2 regions of the Lysinibacillus sp. NPDC096212 genome follow, and region 1 is predicted to be linked to the other one. Evidence: riboswitches for the same ligand, from Rfam matches in the RefSeq annotation. Region 1 holds a riboswitch; the other holds the start of a gene.
What was found. Region 1 has a riboswitch for cobalamin ahead of ACIQ7T_RS16720 (ribonucleoside-diphosphate reductase subunit alpha). Riboswitches for the same ligand answer to the same signal wherever they lie in the genome.

Region 1 (4,289 bases):
TCGGTTTGTACACTATCTAATAGTGCTAGCAAGCCAATGATTTTTAAAAAGGATTCCTGTTCATCTGCTGATAGCTGTGGAAACTGTTTGACATCATTGCTCATATTAATTTCAAACGGTGTCCAGAAGTTCCCTAGCATTTTTTTATACTTAGGATATGCCCAGCTAAAACGCACATCATCCCAGTTCAAAATGTTAGAAGAACGTCCGTTGACAATTCCTGTTGAACGGTTCGGTGCATCTTTATCCATAATTTGTCGTTTTGTAATAGTTGTCATTGTTATTTCCTCCTAGCTCGCGCAAGACTCACATTCTAGCAATTCTACAGATGTTGAGCGCACATAATAAGTCGTTTTTACACCGCTCGCCCAAGCATTCATATGCAATGCTAGTAAATCTTTCGCCTTAATCGTATTTTGAACGTATAAATTAAGTGAAATGCCTTGGTCGATATGACGTGCTCGTGCAGCATTTTGCTTGATTGTCCAATTTTGATCGATGAAATAAGCAGATTTATAATACCAAGTTGTCACAGGTGATAGATCAGGTACTGTTACTGGAATTTTGTAATCCTTCTTCTCTTCTGAATAACTCTTTTGGAAGATCGGATCAATCGTAGCCGTACTGCCTGCTAAAATAGATGTTGATGAGTTCGGTGCAACTGCCATTACATAGCCGTTACGCATACCTTTCTCAGCAACCGCGGCGCGTAATGCATTCCATTTATGACTGTCATAGCCACGTTTGTCAAAATACGCACCCGTATGCCAATCTGAGCCTTCAAATAATGGGTAAGCTCCTTTTTCACATGCCAAATCGTTAGAAGCACGAATCGTTAAATATGCAATTTCTTCATATAGCTTGTCCGCAAACTCTACAGCTTCCTCAGACTCCCATTGAATTTCTTTCAAAGCTAATAAATGGTGCCAGCCAAACGTTCCAAGTCCAATACCACGGTAGCGTAGGTTCGTACGTTCTGCTTGTTTTACTGGAATTGTATTTAAAGCAATAACGTTATCTAACATACGTACTTGAACTGGGATTAATCGTTCTAGAACACCAGCCGGTACTGCTCTACCTAAATTGATAGACGATAAGTTACATACAACGAAATCTCCAGGCTTGCGACGTGTTACGATGACATCATCTTCAAGGGTAATAGACTCAAATTCAGTAGCTGACATATTTTGGAATATTTCTGTACACAGGTTCGAGCTGTAAACCATCCCTTCATGCTTATTCGGATTCATGCGATTGACTTCATCTCGATAGAACATAAACGGCACGCCTGTTTCAAGCTGAGAGCGCATAATACGCTTCATAATATCAATGGCTGGTACAACTTCACGACTTAACAATGGATTGGCGATACATTCCTCATATTTAGTACGGAAAGAGCCGTCACCCTTTTTCTCATCATAGAAATCCTCTAGTGAAAAGCCCATAACTTCTCGCACTTCATGTGGGTCAAATAAATGCCATTCCCCGCGCTCTTCTACCGTTTCCATAAATAAATCCGGTAAGCATAGCCCTGTGAAAATATCATGAGCACGCAAACGCTCATCCCCATTGTTTAAGCGTAAATCTAAAAACGTAAAGACGTCTTTATGCCAAACATCTAAATAGACAGCAATAGCGCCTTGTCGTTGACCAAGCTGATCGACTGAAACCGCCGTATTATTAAGTTGTTTAATCCATGGTAAAACACCACTTGATGCACCTTTAAAGCCTTTAATAGATGAGCCTCGGCTACGAATTTTACCCATATAAACACCAATACCACCGCCGTACTTCGATAATGTTGCGACATCTGTATTCGTGTCATAAATGCTTTGTAAACTATCATCTACTGTATCGATAAAGCAACTTGATAGCTGTCCATGTGTTTTACCTGCATTTGATAATGTTGGTGTGGCAACAGTCATATATAAATTACTCATTGCCCAGTAAGATTCACGTACTTTTTCTAAACGATTTTCTGTTTCATCCTGCATCAGAGTCATCGCAATGACCATCCATCGTTCCTGCGGTAATTCCACCGGTGTTTTCGTGTAATCACGGACTACATAGCGGTCCATTAATGTTTTTAAACCTATATACGTAAACAACTCATCTCGACTTGATTCTAAATAAGAAGCGAGTTCCTGAAGCTCCTGCTCACTATACTTTGTTGTTAAACTTTCATGATACAAACCAACTTCTGTATAGTGTGCTAAATGTTCTGGGAAAACCTTATAAACATCTTTCACTGAGACACCACGACGCATCGCAAATTGGTCATATAATTTTTCTAAATAAATTTGAGCTGCGACAAATGTCCAGTATGGCTCCTCTTCATCAATGAGGCTAAGCGTTTGTAAAATCATCGCATCTGCCCATGCTTCAAATGTGGCATTGTCGTTTTTTCGTAGCCATCGATCCGATAACCTCACAAAACTTTCGAGTTCATCCTCCGTGTAACTTTTCTTGAGCTTAGTCATTTGCTGTTCGATTTGAATTGTCATGTACACATTCTCTCCCTTTCCTTCTCCAGCAACACAAAAAGCGATCACGCAACATCTATCGGTTACGTGATCGCAGTAAAATCGGAAATGGAAATGAAGGATAAGCGCACAAAGAAGTGAACAAATCTCTCGCCTCCACTTCTCAATCCCCGAAGAATGTGTTGCTGTCTTGAACATATCGGCAGGTCTCCTGGCTCATGCTTCCTCCAAATGATCACCTTCCCGTTCTTCACAGTGGCCTACTCATCATTTGTCAGCACTTACAGTTGCGGGGACAGCTTCGGCCTAAGATGACTCTTTTTCCGAATTCCCTTTTAAACCATATTGGTACCGTTCGTCCAAAATACTATATATTGTGTTTTAACTCCTAAACAAATCTAACATATTGTGTTTATTGTTGCAATAGGCGATTTGCCCCTTGCAAGTTATAAAGTGCTACATTTTCTCGAAGCAAGCCCAATTACAATGCAGTTTTACGTAGTTTTTCAAAATTTCTAGGAAATTTTTTTTGTGCTAGCTGCTCTTTTTCAGGCTGTATTCCTAGCAAAACTACTGCACATGGACCAGCCGATTTCTCAACATCTAACGAACTTTTGACCTGTTGCTCGCTAAAAAGGCGGGTAAATTCTGCTTGTAGACCTTTTGATCCAACTGGCCATACTTGCTGCACAATCCCCTCTTTCCACGCCTGAAAAATAGGTTGGAGCTGTGCGACATCTTCAGGCTGAGCAAGGATTTCATTGCCTACAAGCGGTAATCCATAGGTGTACCAACTAAGCTGTTCATACTTAGTTGCTGTGTGTTTTTGCTGTTCACCTAGCATCGTTATAGATAATCCTGATTGTAGAGTCGGCATATTGGACTCTGTACTACCGTCTATCGGTGGACAATTAAGCCCCGCCTCATCAAAAACCTGCTGAATGCCTGCAACATAACGAGACCATGCAGCATCTCCTGAAAAATTAGCGAGTAAAATATGGTTTGGTAAAGCATTTGCAGCAAGCTGCTCTAAAAAAGTAACACGCGCCGTGAAGTATGCCGTTAGTTTGTCTGGAGCAGACACAACATCTTGTGGTTTTTCGCCAATGGCTGCGGCATTATCTGTTGTAGCAAACAGCTCACCTATTTTTATTGCATTTCTCAATGTACTCGACCTTCCTTACGCACAAACACCTTTGACAGAATTGGCATCACAATTGCAACGATCACCAGATTTACGAGTGTTGCCAATGGAAGACTAGTCAGTGACGCCCAGTAAAATGCCGGACTAATGATAAAGTAAAATGGTAAAGGTGCCACAACACCATTTAAAATAAGTGCCACGGGCCATTTCCAGAAATGCATTCCTTTTTTATGCATGACCCCAAAGACCCATACAACAATAAACATTTCTACTGCGATAATAATATGTAGTGGCCCTAGAGGGAAGCCAGTAGTTAAGGCTGAGATAAAATGCCCAATGACTCCCGAAACCCCAGCTAATACTGGAGATAAAAAGACAACGCTCAACAATGCAGGTGCAGAGTCAAGCGCTGCAGTTGAAATAAATGTTGGAATTTTAATGACTGCACCCACTGCACAAATTGCCGCAACCATGGCAGTGAGCGTCAATTTCATCAATCTTTGTCGATCCATCCCATTTCCTCTTTTCTTTAAATTTTTTATAATAGCGTGGGGTTGATTTCCGTTCCGGTTGGGCGCTTTCCTGGGGGCGTCCGATGAGCCGCTTCGCTGCGCTGCAGGGTCTCATCTGTGACGCTAATCCCCAAGGAGTCGCCCAACCTC
Region 2 (4,289 bases), on a different contig from region 1:
ATCTCTTGATTATCGATTAAATCCACATGGCTATAACCGATTTTATAATCTTTTAACGAGCCAGTATCCTTATCGCCACCATCAACTATTGATTGCAATGTATCATACGGCTGACCCGAAATATAAAGTAATTCATCACCTGGACGTAGTACTCCGAATAAGCTAAGTGTAATTGCATGTGTACCAGAAATAATTTGCGGACGTACAATGGCAGCCTCCGCTCCAAAGACCTCTGCATAAACTCGTTCTAGATTGTCACGCCCCTCATCATCATAGCCATAACCATTAGACGGGTGCAGATGATAATCACTAACTTGATGCTTTCGGAACGCAGCAAGCACTTTTTGTTGATTGAAGAATGCCATGTCTTCTACCTTTGCATGAAAAGGGCGTACCTTTTCTTCTATTTTAGCAGCTAATGCTAGTGTTTCTTCTGATAAATTGGTTGTAAAAGTCATTATGTTCTTCTCCATTTCACATTTGTTCAAATCTTATCTTATCAATTTGTGAGCTTGCCTGCAAAGCTTGCTAATTTCATTAGGCACTAAGTTAAATGACCAACTAAATCTATTTAATTCTGTTATAATAAGGTATTTGATATCTGATAATTCCGAATCAAAAGTCGATGCTTTTCTTTGCAAAAACTTCTAGATACAAAAAAAGGTAACTTTAATATTTTCTAGTAACTAATCTACAACAACATGAAATGATTTATTCACATAAGGGGTGAAAGGGTTGGCTTGGGAGGTTTTTAGTATCATTGGAACAATTGCCTTCGCAATTTCCGGGGCAATAATTGCAATGGAGGAAGAATACGATTTATTCGGTGTCTATATACTCGGTATCGTAACTGCTTTCGGCGGTGGAGCTATACGAAATCTACTCATAGGTTTACCTGTAACAACATTGTGGGGTCAAGATATGATGTTTCAAATCGCCATTGCAGCCATCACAATTTTTTTCTTATTTCCACATCGTCTCATTCAGCATTGGCATCGCTGGGGCAATTTCACTGATGCTATCGGATTATCGGCATTTGCGATTCAAGGTGCCCTTTATGCTGTGAAGCTCGACATGCCTATTAGTGCCGTTATTGTAGCTGCTGTCTTAACAGGGTCAGGTGGTGGAATTGTTCGCGATTTATTAGCTAGACGTAAACCGTTAGTTCTTCGTGATGAAATCTATGGTGTTTGGGCAGCGCTAGCCGGGCTTATCATCGGACTTCAACTATTTTCAGGGGATATCTTTTTATATGTATTATTTGGAGTGATCACAGTACTAAGAATACTTTCATACATGAAGAAATGGCGTTTACCGTTACGGAGGTTGAATCGAGCATAGTTATACTGTTGCATAATTAAAAAGCCCAAATATCAGATTTGGGCTTTTTTGAATTTATAAATTCCTTATTTATCACAAACTCCGTACATCCTCAGCAGCGACTAAAGTTAATCTTTCAACAGCAACATAGCTTCTTCTAAAGTAGCCATATTTTTCATCATAGAGCATGCTGCGTCTAAAATAGGAAAGGCTAAAGCTGCACCAGAGCCCTCACCCAATCGCATATTCATCTGCAACATCGGTTCAACTCCGAGCATTTCAGCAGCAATTTTTGCACCTGGTTCTTCAGAGGCATGAGATGGAATGATATAGTCTTTTACGTTTGGTTCGAGTTCGTATGCAATAAGTGAAGCAATAGTAGAAATAAAGCCATCAATAACAACTGGTTTACGATGTGCAGCTGCGGCAAGTATTACTCCAGCCATAGCGCCTATTTCTAATCCACCGACCTTTGCAAGAATATCAATAGCATCATCGCGATTTGGTTTATTTAATGCAATAGCATTGTGAATGACTTCTACTTTATGTGCTATCCCCCCTGGTCCTACTCCTGCACCAAAGCCTGTCACTTCATTTGGATGACATTCGTGAAGAACCGATAATATTGCAGCACTTGGAGTCGTATTACCGATCCCCATTTCGCCTGTCCCGAGTACATTGATTCCTTTTTTAATTTCTTCCGTTGCTACCTCAATTCCTACTTCAATGGATTGAATGGCTTCTTCCCTTGACATAGCAGGACCTTTTGCCATATTGTCCGTGCCATATTTAATTTTTTTCATGATAACACCAGCATCATGTGGAATATCCTCTTTTACACCAACGTCTACTGTAACAATTTTTGCATCTGTGATTTTTGCGATAGCACAGACACCTGTTCCTCCTCTAGGAAAATTTAATGTTTGAAAGACCGTCACATTTTGTGGATTAGGTGTTACCCCTTCATCACAAACACCATGGTCTGCTGCACAGACAATTATCGCCTTTTTATCAATCGCAGGAAATAGGTCTCCTGTAATTCCAGATAGTTGTACAGCAAGAGCCTCCAGTTTCCCCAAGCTTCCAGGAGGCTTGCAAAGTGCATCTATGCGTTCCCTTGCCTTCTCCATCATTTTGTGGTCAGCACTTTGAATGTTTTGAATCGTCTGTTGTAATAATTGCATGAAAATTTCCCCTTTCTTTTTTGCCCTTGTTACTCGAAGAATGATTTAGAGAAAAAAATAAAAAGCCTGTAGTTTATTCCATAACAAATAAACTACAGACTTTTCCATCGTCTATATAACCGAAGCAGATAGGCAGGTCTCCTGGCTCAATTTCAACATTTCATAGAACCTTCCCAGCAAGACGCTAGTGGCATTCTCTATGAAACTCCCTTTTACAGTGGTGGGACCGCTAAAGCTTTTCACTTTATTCCCTATTCTCCCGCAATGGGCACCTAATGCTTTTATGCAATTAGTTTAAATCTACGTCAAAGTGGTTTTTGTGTCAATATATTTGATTAAACGGAAAATTGTTCCAGGCATTCCTTCGAAAATTGATTCATATCGCGCCTACCCAACCATAATCCATTTTTTCTAGGTAAATCCCTAATCGTTCACAAGTAACGGATGCAATTAAGTTTCTTCTTTCCTAAAATTATAGTAGGGAAAGTAATTTTTTGATGTAAGTCTATTGAATAGAAATATGCTGATGACTAACATGAAAAATAACTACATTTCAAACTTAGCCTTCATTTTGCATTTTCCTAATCTCAACAATATTCTTCCAGATCGCCCTATCAACTTTGGCAAAACTACGTATGCTTGGCGTTGTATTTACTTCAAATAATATAGGTTTTCCTTCAAGATTTATTCCAAAATCAATGCCATATTCTCTACAAGGAAAGTGGGATGCTATTACTTCAGATGCTAAAATTGAATCTTCTTTTAGAGAGTCTATTGTTTGATCTTTCTTTGTATTATCCATCATCAAATAACCTGATAATAATTCTTCAATCGATATTGCTTGAGAACCCCGATTTGAATTGACAATCCCATGATCCTCAGTTGCAAGCCTTCCGTAAATTCCACCAATTATCCATTTTCCCTTTAGATTTTGAACATGAACACGAATGGATATTGAATCCCCATCAGGGGTTAGACTTTTAACCCCCTCCTGTATAATATAAATTCCGCTTAATCTACCGTGTTTCTCATATGGATGTAGAACTTGGTGGAAATCCTCAATTGCTGCCACACATTTACTTATTTCTTCACCTTGCATGGTAAATCCGTTAAAACAATAGTGTCCATCTTTTCTTTTGCAGACTTTATAAATTGCTCTTCCTTGTCCAGCGCTATTATGTTTCACATAAACATACTCATACCTATTTAATAAATAGATTAGATTTTCTAGACTGTAAAGTGTTGTTTCTGGAATGCAGTCAGTTGTTAAAGGATTTTGTTTTAAAAGTAAGAATTGTTCCCATTTTCCAAGTCCATTTTTCAATAAACTCACCTCATTTAGTTAGATATTTTTATTTCTTTTGTATTAATAGTGTAGTCCTCCCCACTTATGGAGGTTACTGTATTGTATGTAAATAGATTTATCTTGCATGGGTGAGCGAGACTTGGTAACGCGACTAATATCTCCTATTTTTCTGTTAGAGTCATAATAAATTTTCTACACTAGAAAAGTAGCATTATGATTGTTCTCAATGCATCCATTTTATTGATTTCAAAATCATTAGCTTCTAATATATTTGCCCTGCTAATCTTTACTTTTAGTCATATAGACATGTCGAGTATGGGGAGATGGGAGATATTGAAAAAAAGGACGAATTTTTTTAAAAAAATATATTCAGACAAACTTGAATTTTTAATGGAATCCCATAACGGTCTTTCCGCAAAAGTTGTAGAGGAAGTCGGTTTTAAAGGGATTTGGGCGAGTGGTCTATCGATATAAGGATC

Region 2: another riboswitch for cobalamin. It lies ahead of cobT (nicotinate-nucleotide--dimethylbenzimidazole phosphoribosyltransferase); the one in region 1 lies ahead of ACIQ7T_RS16720 (ribonucleoside-diphosphate reductase subunit alpha).

The regions. Positions count from the first base shown of each region.
Region 1 covers NZ_JBIWFQ010000017.1:54,858-59,146, forward strand. Annotated here, with positions in the region: gene ACIQ7T_RS16715 (ribonucleotide-diphosphate reductase subunit beta) at 1-278, opposite strand, end outside; gene ACIQ7T_RS16720 (ribonucleoside-diphosphate reductase subunit alpha) at 291-2,504, opposite strand; cobalamin riboswitch at 2,667-2,854, opposite strand; gene ACIQ7T_RS16725 (hypothetical protein) at 2,965-3,648, opposite strand; gene ACIQ7T_RS16730 (ECF transporter S component) at 3,645-4,139, opposite strand.
Region 2 covers NZ_JBIWFQ010000001.1:38,922-43,210, forward strand. Annotated here, with positions in the region: gene ACIQ7T_RS00215 (methionine gamma-lyase family protein) at 1-458, opposite strand, end outside; gene ACIQ7T_RS00220 (trimeric intracellular cation channel family protein) at 736-1,341, shown strand; gene cobT (nicotinate-nucleotide--dimethylbenzimidazole phosphoribosyltransferase) at 1,449-2,504, opposite strand; cobalamin riboswitch at 2,619-2,795, opposite strand; gene ACIQ7T_RS00230 (YheC/YheD family protein) at 3,064-3,828, opposite strand.